One region of the Mesorhizobium silamurunense genome, then DNA from elsewhere that is predicted to be linked to it. Evidence: predicted binding sites of a transcription regulator. Region 1 holds the regulator's gene; the other holds the start of a gene.
What was found. Region 1 encodes HrcA, which represses chaperone genes, less so after heat shock. Its sites were predicted from a motif close to GTTAGCACTCNCNNNNNGNGAGTGCTAAC; they were not measured.

Region 1 (5,782 bases):
CGCACGACACGCGGATTGTCGATGCCGGAAGCGATGAGTTCGACAGAGAAGCCGGCCGGCACGGCGGGCTTGGCATCCGCAGGGCGGTCGGCGAGGCCGGCGCTATTCGAGGCGGATTCGGCGACATTTGGCTGCGGGAGATCGTCCGGCTTGATGAGACGCCGCAGGCCGGGCCGGTCAACCTTCCAATCGCCGAAGGCCTTTGCGCCGGTGAGCAAAGGCTGGTCGGACTGCTGCGCGAAGGCGCCGGTGGCCTGGAGAAGGGTAAGGGCCGCAAGGCCGGCGATCCGTATCATGCTGTGCTCCGTCTATGGCCGACGCGCCTTGTCACGATCGGCGCGACCAGACAGCAGATATCGGGCAGGCGTCCCCAAAGAGAAGCGCGGGCACGCAGATTTGACGGAAATTACCGGCAGATCAGCTCTCTTCGACGTCGAGATCGTCGTCGAGCTGCTTTTCCAGCGCGACCAGGTCGGCCGGCAGCGGCAGGCCCATGGCGCGCATTTCCCTGAGCTTCTCGCGCAGCTGCTCCTGCACCTCGTGCTCGTCCTCAGGCTGGTTCACCATCTCCTCGAGCAACAGGCTGATCTGGGCCTTGAGCGATTCCAGCGCCATTTCCACCCTCCTTGCGGCGACCCCGCCCGCTCCCGGTCAGCTCAGCATGCGCGAAATCAATTGGGCCGTATAGTCGACCATCGGTACGATGCGGGCATAGTTCAACCGCGTCGGGCCGATGACGCCGAGCGCGCCGACGACGCGCGCGTCCTTGTCGCGATAGGGCGCGACCACGAGCGACGAGCCGGACAGCGAGAACAGCTTGTTCTCCGAGCCGATGAAGATGCGCACGCCGGAACCTTGCTCGGCGAGGTCGAGAAGCTGCAGCAGCCCGTCCTGCGTTTCCAGATCCTCGAACAGATGGCGCAGCAATTCGAGGTCCGCCTGGGCGGTGACGTTCTCCAGAAGGTTGGCGCGGCCGCGCACGATAAGGCGCGCCGGCAGGCCGCTTTCGGCCCCGGCCCAGACTGCGAGGCCCTTCTCGACCAGGTCCTGCGACAGCGTGTCGAGGGCCGCCCTGGTCTCGTCCTTGATCCGGGCGATCTCGATCCGCGCCTCCGCGAGCGTGCGGCCGCGGATATGGGCATTGAGGAAGTTCGAGGCCTCGTGCAGCTGGGAAACGGTGATGCCGGCCGGCAGGTCGACCACCCGGTTCTCGACATCGCCGCCCTGCGACACCAGGACGGCGAGCGCCTTGGTGGGTTCGAGCTGGATGAACTCGATGTGCTTGAGCGCCACCTCGTTCTTGGCGGCGAGCACCAGGCCGGCGCCGCGAGACATGCCCGACAGCATCTGGCTGGCCTCGGTCAGCATGTGTTCCAGCGTGGCGCCCGAGCCCGAGGCGCGCACCTGCGCCTCGATGACGCGGCGCTCCTCGTCGGACAGATCGCCAAGCTCCATGAAGGCGTCGACGAAGAAGCGCAGCCCGGTCTGGGTCGGCAGGCGGCCGGCCGAGATGTGCGGCGCGTAGATCAGGCCGAGATGCTCGAGATCGCTCATCACGTTGCGGATGGTGGCCGGCGACAGCGACGAGGGCAGGATGCGCGACAGGCTGCGCGAGCCGACCGGCTCGCCGTCGCGCAGATAGGAATCGACGATCCGCCGGAAAATATCGCGCGAGCGCATGTCGAGCGACTGAAGCACGGGCGGCTGCGACGCGGGATCGACTGCCTTGTTCATTCCGGCGAAAACCTCCTACCGAAAGATATAGACTTAGCCGCTCCGGGTGCAACGGCCCATTTTCCTTTGCGCCATGCGCCGCATGCGTCTACAAGCCGCCGACGAATCCGAGAAAAGAACAGAAAGAGCCTTGATGCGCCCCTCCAAACGCCAAGCCGATGAAATGCGCGCCATCTCCTTCGAGCGCGGCGTCTCCAAGCATGCCGAGGGCTCGTGCCTGGTGAAGTTCGGCGATACGCATGTGCTGTGCACGGCGAGCCTGGAGGAAAAGGTGCCTGCCTGGATGCGCAATTCCGGCAAGGGCTGGGTGACGGCGGAATACGGCATGCTGCCGCGCTCGACCGGCGAGCGCATGCGGCGCGAGGCCTCCGCCGGCAAGCAGGGCGGCCGCACGCTGGAGATCCAGCGGCTGATCGGCCGGAGCCTGCGCGCCGTGGTCGACCTGCAGGCGCTGGGCGAACAGCAGATCACCGTCGACTGCGATGTCATCCAGGCCGATGGCGGCACCCGCACGGCCTCGATCACCGGCGGCTGGGTGGCGCTCTACGACTGCCTGCGCTGGATGGAAGCCCGCCAGATGGCGAGCGTCTCCAAGGTGCTGAAGGACCATGTGGCGGCGATTTCCTGCGGCATCCATGACGGCCAGCCGGTCATCGATCTCGACTATCTCGAGGACTCCTCGGCCGGCACCGACGCCAATTTCGTCATGACCGGCAAGGGCGGCATCGTCGAGATCCAGGGCACAGCGGAGGGCGAGCCGTTTTCCGAGGAGCAGTTTTCCGCGCTGATGACGCTCGCCAAGAAGGGCATTTCGCGGCTGGTGAGCTTGCAGCAGATGGCGGTGGCGTAGTTTCCAAATGCCGAGCCAAGGCACCCCCCTCTGGCCTACCGGCCATCTCCCCCTCAAGGGGGGAGATCAGATAGCGTCTCGGCCTTCGCCAATCACCAACGCCGCAAGAGGGATGCCGGCGCAGCCACAGCCAATCTCCCCCCTTGAGGGGGAGATGCCCCGCAGGGCAGAGGGGGGCGCCTCGTGACACCGTCCGCGATCTTAGAATCGGCACTCTACGTCACTGACTTGCAAGCCGCGGAGGTGTTCTACCGCGACATCATCGGACTCGAAGCGCTGGGCAAGGTCGAGGGTAGGCATGTGTTTTTTCGCTGCGGCAGCGGCGTGCTGCTTCTCTTCAACGCCGAAGCGACCAAAATTCCGCCGTCGCCGGACGCCCGGCTGAAGGTGCCGCCGCACGGCACGGCCGGCGAAGGTCATCTCTGCTTCACGGCAAGCGCCGACGAGATTGCCCAGTGGCGCAAGCATCTGGCGGCCAAGAACGTCGCCATCGAAAGCGATTTCGAATGGCCGCAGGGCGGACATTCGATCTATATCCGCGACCCGTCGGGCAATTCGATCGAGTTCGCCGAGCCAAGGATCTGGGGCCTCTGATGCATTCGCCACTTTTTCATTCCTTTGGGGGACAAAAGATCGTCGTCGCCAGCCACAATGAAGGCAAGCTGCGCGAGTTCGCCGACCTGATGGCGCCGTTCGGCTTCGAGGCGAAATCGGCCAAGGAATACGGCCTGCCGGAACCGGACGAGACCGGCACGACCTTCGAGGAAAATGCCTATATCAAGGCATATGCCGCGGCCAAGGCGACCGGTCTGCCGGCGCTTTCGGACGATTCCGGCCTCTGCGTCGACGCGCTCGACGGCGCGCCGGGCGTCTACACCGCCAACTGGGCCGAGACGCCGGATGGCACACGCGATTTCGGCATGGCCATGCAGCGCACCGAAGTGGCGCTGCAGGAGGTCGGGGCGACCGAGCCGGCGCAACGCACCGGCCGCTTCGTCGCCGTCATTTGTCTCGCCTTTCCCGACGGCGAGGCGGAATATTATCGCGGCGAGGCCGAAGGCACGCTGGTATGGCCGCCGCGCGGCACGCTTGGTTTCGGCTACGATCCGGTATTCCTGCCGAACGGTTTCGACAAGACTTTCGGCGAGATGAGCGCTCAGCAAAAGCATGGTTGGAAGCCCGGTCAGGCAACCGCCCTTTCGCACCGCGCCCGCGCTTTCCAGAAATTCGCCCAAGCCCGCTTGGATTTGGCACGGCTCGGTTCGGAATGATCGGGACCGGCCATACCATGCCGCTCGACCGCAGCCCCGGCTTCGGCGTCTATATCCATTGGCCGTTCTGCGCGGCCAAATGCCCTTACTGCGACTTCAACAGCCATGTCCGCCACCAGCCGGTCGACCAGGAGCGTTTTGCACGCGCCTTCGAGACGGAGCTCAAGACCATGCGCGCCCGCACCGGGCCGCGCGAGGTGACCAGCATCTTTCTCGGCGGCGGCACGCCGTCGCTGATGAAGCCGGAAACCGTGTCGGCGGTGCTGGAGGCGGTGGCCAAGAACTGGACGGTGCCCGCCGGCATCGAGGTGACGCTGGAGGCAAACCCCTCCTCGGTCGAAGCCGAGCGCTTCCGCGGCTACCGGGCTGCCGGCGTCAACCGCGTCTCGCTCGGCGTGCAGGCGCTGAACGACAGGGATCTGCGCTTCCTCGGCCGGCTGCACAATGTCGAAGAGGCGCTGCTTGCAATCGGGCTGGCGCGCGAAATCTTCCCGCGGCTTTCCTTCGACCTGATCTATGCAAGGCCGGGCCAGACGCCGGAGGCCTGGCGGGCGGAGCTCGAACAGGCGATCGGCCACGCCGCCGACCACCTTTCGCTCTACCAGCTCACCATCGAGGAAGGCACGCCCTTCCATACCCTGCACGCGGCGCGGAAATTCATCCTTCCCGACAACGATCATGCCGCCGATCTCTATGCGTTGACGCAGGAGGTGACTGCGGCACATGGGCTGCCCGCGTATGAGATCTCGAACCACGCGCGGCCGGGCGCCGAGAGCCGGCACAATCTGACCTATTGGCGCTACGGCGAATATGTCGGCGTGGGGCCGGGCGCGCATGGCCGCTTCGTCGAGAACGGCCGCCGCACCGTGACCGTCGCGGAAAAGATGCCGGAGACGTGGCTCAACCTGGTCGAGGCCAAAGGGCACGGCGTCACCGGCGGCGAGGTGCTGACACGCTCGGAAGAGGCCGACGAATTCCTGCTGATGGGCCTACGGCTTGCCGAAGGCATCGACCTTCAGCGCTACGAGACGCTCTCGGGACGTGGTCTTTCGAGTGCCAGGCTGGCGGTGCTGCAGGAGGAAGGGCTGGTGGCGCCGGTCGGCAACGCCCGTCTGCGCGCCACCACTGCGGGGATGATCGTGCTCGATGCAGTGGTGGCGGATTTGGCGCGGTAAACGCAGCGGCCAACTGATTTATCGGTCTATGCGGGTATGTGAGATGTTCGGTTCGCTTAACCGAATGCCGTTGCGGTGCATCCAATAGGATCTGCCATGAAGTTCCCGATCCATGAGACGCTGCACGGATGATGTTTTCGAGTTTGGGTTGGGCGAGATTTCGAAGTCCCGAGAGTACGACGATTTCTATGAAACAGAAATCGTGTTCAGCAGAAACAAAAAGTCAAAGAAGCACAGATCATCGGGTCTAAGCAAGTTCGACGTTGTGCGCAGGTTTATGACCTATGTTGGGATAAATTTAAGAGCAATCGCAAAAAACGATTTGATAGAATTTGACCTGAACGGACTTACCCAGGATCAGTACATACCGCTGACAAAAACGATACGAGATATCTTCGATGAGTAACCGTACCCGCCACGACCGGCGGAGCGCCAGCAACCGTTGAAAAACGCCCTCTTCGTCTGCAGCCAGAACCGTCTGCGCAGTCCGACCGCCGAGCAGGTGTTCTCCAAACAGCGCGATATCGAGGTCGAATCGGCCGGCACCAATCACGACGCCGAAAACCCACTGACGCCTGAACTCGTCGCCTGGGCCGACATCATCTTCGTGATGGAGAAGGCCCATCGCGCCAAGCTGCAGAAGAAGTTCCGGTCGAGCCTGAAGCGGGCCAGGGTGATCTGCCTCGACATCCCCGACGACTACGAGTTCATGGATCCGGAGCTGGTGCGGCTGCTCGAGGCGAAGGTGCCGC
Region 2 (5,782 bases), on a different contig from region 1:
GATCCATGTCGTCACTGCGATAAATGCTCGGTGCCCGGCTGCCGCCACGGCTCCAGGGAATCAAGTCACGTACGCTCATTTGTCCTACTCCTTTCCGTGTTTTTGGGTCCCGGAACCCACCCACGACAGGACTGGGTCTGCTGCAGGCCGACCGCCAAAGATCAGGCCGCCGCGCTTTCAATGCGCTTGGCCGCCGCCTTCTTGTCGGTCTCGACATTGATCGCGATGCGGCGCGGCTTCATCTCCTCGGGAATTTCTTTCTTGAGGTCGATGATCAGCAGACCGTTTTCGAGCTTTGCCCCGACAATGGTCACATGATCGGCTAGTTCGAAGCGGCGCGCGAACGATCTCAAAGCCAGGCCATGATGGAGGTACTGAACCTCGTCGTTCTCTGTCTTGGCGCCCTCGATCACGAGCATATTTGGCTCATGCGTGATCGTAAGCTCGTCTTCACCGAAACCGGAGACCGCAAAGACAATGCGGTAGGTGTCTTCGCCGAGCTTGGCTATGTCGTAGGGCGGCCAGTTGTCCGCGTTCCGTGGTGGACTGGCGTTTTCGAGCAGGTTGAAAATGCGGTCAAAGCCGATGCTCGACCGGTAGAAGGGGGAAAAGTCCAGGTTCGTTCTCATAACTACATCCTCCTTGGAGCAACATAGATACGAGGGAACGCCAAGATCCTGACGCTCCCTGACACATCGGCCCCTTACGTGGCGACCGACAAAGATGAGTTGGGAATCGATTTCCGCGGCGTCAAGAGGGACCGCTAAAGCAGTTTCGCGACCGCCTTCGAATGGCTGTGGCAAGCGCTCCATCGAATCTGCTTCGCCGGTATTTCGAACGGAGGAAAAGGATGACTATGACACGTCAAGACGTTGTTTCGTTCTCGGACGCGTTGACGAGGTGGCGATCGCGCAGATCGCGTCCGGTGCCTCGCTCGAGGAGATAAGAGGCATGGGCGAGCCATGTACGACCGCTGCCGGGAACACGGGTGGCAGCGCTAATCGACCTGATCGAGCCCGACGACGAAGGCGACCTGGCAGATCCGGTCCAAGGGGACCCGGACGAAGCGTGAAGAGGCTGGCAGGTCCTGCCATTCAGGCAGACGCGCTTAATCGTGCGATCCGCTTGGTAAGTTGTCTGTGCTGAAGGCATCTATATGAACAGACAACGACAAGAGGCTCGGCTTTCCCCTCCCCTTGCCCCGGTGGCGCATCGCTTTGATGCTGCGGCGGTGGATTGCCGCCGCAGTGATTCTAGCCCTGACTATCTAAAAGATGGTCTATTTTGCTGATCTTCGGCCCTGTCATCCACCGTGGCGCTGCGGGCAGGTCCTCGATGACGGCGACCCTGCGTGCCCAAGTCGTAAAGGCCTTGTTCGCCGACTCGACAGACTTCCGGCCATCGTACGCGGAGTAGCATGCATCCGACGCCGCAGCGTGGAGGAGGCCGCGCCTTTCAACCGGCCATTCTTCCAGAAACTCTATCGCATCCATGACACAGCCGATCTTTTGGACAACATGGCCCTCGTCTCTTACGAAAACCGGTTGTTTGAACGTCGCGCTTTCCATAGTGACCTCCCTTCAAACCATGGGGCAACTGAATCCTGCCTCACCGTGCGGGGCTCCCTGCAAACGATGCCGGCGAGCTTGGTGAACGCCATGGCAAACCACGGCGGAAACGGAATTTTCAAAGAACATCGTTTCCATGCGATCCTTCCGCTGTTCAACTCGACATCCGGCAAGCCGCGCTGGAGGCATAAAAAGAGATTGGAAACGCCTCTTTTCAGTTCAAGGGAAGCGGACCCGGCGCCGGCTATTGAATGGTGAAAATGCCGTCCAGGGCATGCCATTCGGAAGGCCGGATCAGGCGGTGATGGGCGACGCGCACGGAATGGAGCGCGCCTTCGAGTTCGCGCTCCCAGTAATTCGGAAACCCTTTGAGAGTCGGGAATTCCGGTGCGAGATCGTATTCCTGCCAAACGTAGAGCTGCAACAGGCTTGGATGGTCGGGGAGATGGTAGTGGATCTCCGCGGTTGTGAGACCGTAGCTCTCCATTTGCAGCCGGAATTCCGTGCTGACCATGCTTCTCTCCTTCCTAGCTGCGTTCAGGCATCAAGGCAATGCAGGCGTTCTCGGGCCCGCCGTTCCTTGAAGTCACAGCCTACCTCGGACCGACTATCGTCCAGTCGGCGAAGTGCATCCATGACGGCGTCAAACGTCACCGGGCTCGCAGCACCCGGTGGCTTTCGCAGCGCAGGCATGGATTCGACGGCGCAAGCATCCGACGCCCATGAGGCAAGAATGGCGCGCTTTCCCTGAGTGTCGAGCGTACGGTCGCCCACCACTTCATCGGGGTGATTAAAGTGCCGCGCCGGAAACAGCAGGCGGTCAAGCGAAGGATCAGAGGCTTCAGGGGCGATCGAGGGGATGTTTTTCGACAAGGTTCGTTCCATCGACAGTCTCCGTTTCCTAACAATCTCCTTGGCATCGTTGGTGTTGCAGTGACCCCTTTCGGGACTCCAACCGCAAAAAATTTCGATGAGTTCGGGTCGAATTTCAAGACCTGAAATCGCGCGCCCCAGCGAAAATAGCTTCATGAATTCATGTCCCTAGCACTCTTGAATGCAGAGTGCCAAAATTTTTCCAGCGACACCTTGAAACTCGAAAATTCCAAAACTAGCTCGATATGCGCGCGATGCCTGAAAAAGGGGTCGCGGCGCCCCGCACCGGCCCGATATTCCCGGTCCGGTGTGGAGGAACCTCAAAAATCTGTTTGCCCTGAAGGAGAACGATATGACGTTCCGTCCATTGCATGACCGTATCCTGGTCCGCCGCATCGAAGCCGAGGAGAAGACGGCCGGCGGCATCATCATCCCCGACACCGCCAAGGAGAAGCCGCAGGAGGGCGAGGTGATTGCCGTCGGCCCAGGCGCTCGCGACGAGAGCGGCAAGCTCACGCCTCTCGACGTCAAGATCGGCGATCGCATCCTGTTCGGCAAGTGGTCCGGCACTGAGATCAAGCTCAACGGCGAGGACCTGCTGATCATGAAGGAAAGCGACGTGATGGGCGTGATCGAGCAGACCGCGGCGGTCAAGAAGGCCGCCTGACCGAGGCTCTGGTCCAACCGCAATCCAGGCAATGAGACTGCCTATTGAAGGAGTGATCCGATGGCTGCCAAGGAAGTGAAATTCCATTCCGACGCCCGCGAGCGCATGTTGCGCGGCGTCAACATCCTCGCCGACGCGGTGAAGGTGACGCTCGGCCCCAAGGGCCGCAACGTCGTCATCGACAAGTCGTTCGGCGCCCCGCGCATCACCAAGGACGGCGTCACCGTCGCCAAGGAGATCGAGCTTGAGGACAAGTTCGAGAACATGGGCGCGCAGATGGTGCGCGAGGTCGCCTCGAAGACCAGCGATATCGCCGGCGACGGCACCACGACCGCAACCGTTCTTGCGCAGGCGATCGTTCGCGAAGGCGCCAAGGCGGTCGCGTCGGGGATGAACCCGATGGACCTGAAGCGCGGCATCGACAGGGCCGTAGAAGCCGTCGTGGCTGAGCTGAAGACCAATGCCCGCAAGGTGACCAGAAATGACGAGATTGCCCAGGTCGGCACCATCTCGGCCAATGGCGACGCCGAGATCGGCCGGTTCCTGGCCGAGGCGATGCAGAAGGTCGGCAACGAAGGCGTCATCACGGTCGAGGAAGCCAAGACCGCCGAGACCGAGTTGGAAGTCGTCGAAGGCATGCAGTTCGACCGCGGCTATCTCAGCCCGTATTTCATCACCAACCAGGACAAGATGCGCGTCGAGTTGGAAGAGCCCTATGTGCTGATCCACGAGAAGAAACTGTCCAACCTGCAGGCACTGCTTCCGGTGCTGGAGGCCGTGGTGCAGTCGTCCAAACCGCTGCTGATCATCGCCGAGGATGTCGAGGGCGAGGCGTTGGCGACGCTGGTCGTCAACAAGCTGCGCGGTGGCCTTAAAGTCGCCGCCGTCAAGGCGCCCGGCTTCGGCGACCGCCGCAAGGCGATGCTGGAGGATATTGCCATCCTCACCGGCGGCACCGCCATCAGCGAGGATCTCGGGATCAAGCTGGAGAACGTCACGCTGGAAATGCTGGGCCGCGCCAAAAAGGTGGTGGTCGAGAAGGAGAACACCACGATCGTCGACGGCGCCGGCAAGAAGGAGGAGATCCAGGGTCGCGTCACGCAGATCAAGGCGCAGATCGAGGAGACCACCTCCGACTACGACAAGGAAAAGCTGCAGGAGCGTCTGGCCAAGCTCGCCGGCGGCGTCGCGGTGATCCGCGTAGGCGGCTCGACCGAGGTCGAGGTCAAGGAGCGCAAGGACCGCGTCGACGATGCCATGCATGCGACGCGCGCTGCGGTGGAGGAAGGCGTATTGCCAGGTGGCGGCGTGGCGCTTCTGCGTGCGGCCAAGGCACTGGACAACGTGCAGGCCGAGAATGAGGACCAGAAGCACGGTATCGAGATCGTGCGCCGCGCGATCGAAGCGCCGGTGCGGCAGATCGCCGAGAACGCCGGTGCAGAAGGCTCGATCATCGTCGGCAAGCTACGCGAGAAGCCGGAGTTCGGCTGGGGCTGGAACGCACAGACCAACGCGTTTGGCGACCTCTACAACGAGGGCGTCATCGATCCGGTGAAGGTGGTGCGGACCGCGCTCCAGGATGCGGCATCGGTTGCCGGCCTTCTGGTGACTACCGAGGCGATGGTTGCCGAGAAGCCGAAGAAGGAACCCGCGGTTCCGGCAATGCCCGGCGGCATGGACTTCTGACGAGAAACGGCGGTGTCCGCGCCCATGAGGCGCGGGCACCTGACAAATGGATAGAGCCATGAACGTGATGAACTTAACCGTGATCACGCCGCCATCACGCGCGGCCACCGATCTGAACTACGAAGCGGATTTGAAGGTTGCGCTCGACCCGGTGCTGGAAGATTTGCTCGACAGAACCGAGGCTGCGGGTTGGGACCGGCGAAAAGCAGCGTATACGATTATGTTTCTGGCCGCTCGCAAACTCACGGACACCAGACCGAGCCCAGAAATCGCACCTTCAGTGAGTTGATGCCCGCCGCGCCCGGAAGGGCCCGGCGTTCTGACAATCGAACTGGTGCACGCCGGCACGAATTCACGGATCGGACAATGGGGTCCGGTCCACAAGGCAGACCCGATAGCCAGCTGGCCGCGCCGAGAGGAGCAATCTACGTTTCGGGGCCGAAAAAATGACTGTGCGATCGTCAAGTTACATCGGCGTGTTCGCCGCATTCTATCTCGCGCTTACTCCAATGCCGGCTTACCCGGCCGCAGCCGAGCCCGTCGTCAGCACCACCACCCAGCGATCGCTGCCGGACGTCCTTGAACAGGTGACGCCTGCGGTGGTCAACATTGCCGTCACCTCGAATTCGCCTGGGCAAAGCAATCCGCTTTACAACGATCCCTTCTTCCGTCGCTACTTCGATACCCCTGAGGCACAGCCCAGGCTGAGCGCCGGCTCCGGCGTCATTGTGGATGCCGAAAAGGGTCTTATCCTGACCAATCATCACGTCGTCGCCGATGCCGGTGAGATCTCGGTGACGCTCAAGGATCGCCGCCGTTTCAAAGCAGAACTTGTCGGCAGCGATCAGGCGACCGACATCGCCGTGCTCAGGATCAAGGCAAGCAAGCTCACGGCGCTTCCTTTCGGTGACTCCGATACACTTCGCGTGGGCGACACCGTTGTGGCGATCGGCAATCCATTCGGCCTTGGCCAGACAGTGACGTCAGG

Region 2: the regulator HrcA is predicted to act here: its motif matches at 2,609-2,637, upstream of groES (co-chaperone GroES).

Annotation. Positions count from the first base shown of each region.
Region 1 covers NZ_LPVS01000092.1:37,294-43,075, reverse strand. The annotation lists gene AU465_RS27510 (PQQ-dependent sugar dehydrogenase) at 1-296, opposite strand, end outside; gene AU465_RS27505 (hypothetical protein) at 418-615, opposite strand; gene hrcA (heat-inducible transcriptional repressor HrcA) at 652-1,734, opposite strand; gene rph (ribonuclease PH) at 1,868-2,584, shown strand; gene AU465_RS27490 (VOC family protein) at 2,768-3,178, shown strand; gene rdgB (RdgB/HAM1 family non-canonical purine NTP pyrophosphatase) at 3,178-3,855, shown strand; gene hemW (radical SAM family heme chaperone HemW) at 3,852-5,030, shown strand; gene AU465_RS27475 (low molecular weight protein tyrosine phosphatase family protein) at 5,473-5,782, shown strand, end outside.
Region 2 covers NZ_LPVS01000089.1:7,780-13,561, forward strand. The annotation lists gene AU465_RS26280 (Hsp20/alpha crystallin family protein) at 1-79, opposite strand, end outside; gene AU465_RS26285 (Hsp20 family protein) at 162-629, opposite strand; gene AU465_RS26290 (DUF982 domain-containing protein) at 1,254-1,493, opposite strand; gene AU465_RS36760 (hypothetical protein) at 1,437-1,826, shown strand; gene AU465_RS26300 (usg protein) at 1,813-2,082, opposite strand; gene AU465_RS26305 (hypothetical protein) at 2,106-2,453, opposite strand; gene groES (co-chaperone GroES) at 2,794-3,108, shown strand; gene groL (chaperonin GroEL) at 3,169-4,794, shown strand; gene AU465_RS26320 (hypothetical protein) at 4,853-5,083, shown strand; gene AU465_RS26325 (Do family serine endopeptidase) at 5,241-5,782, shown strand, end outside.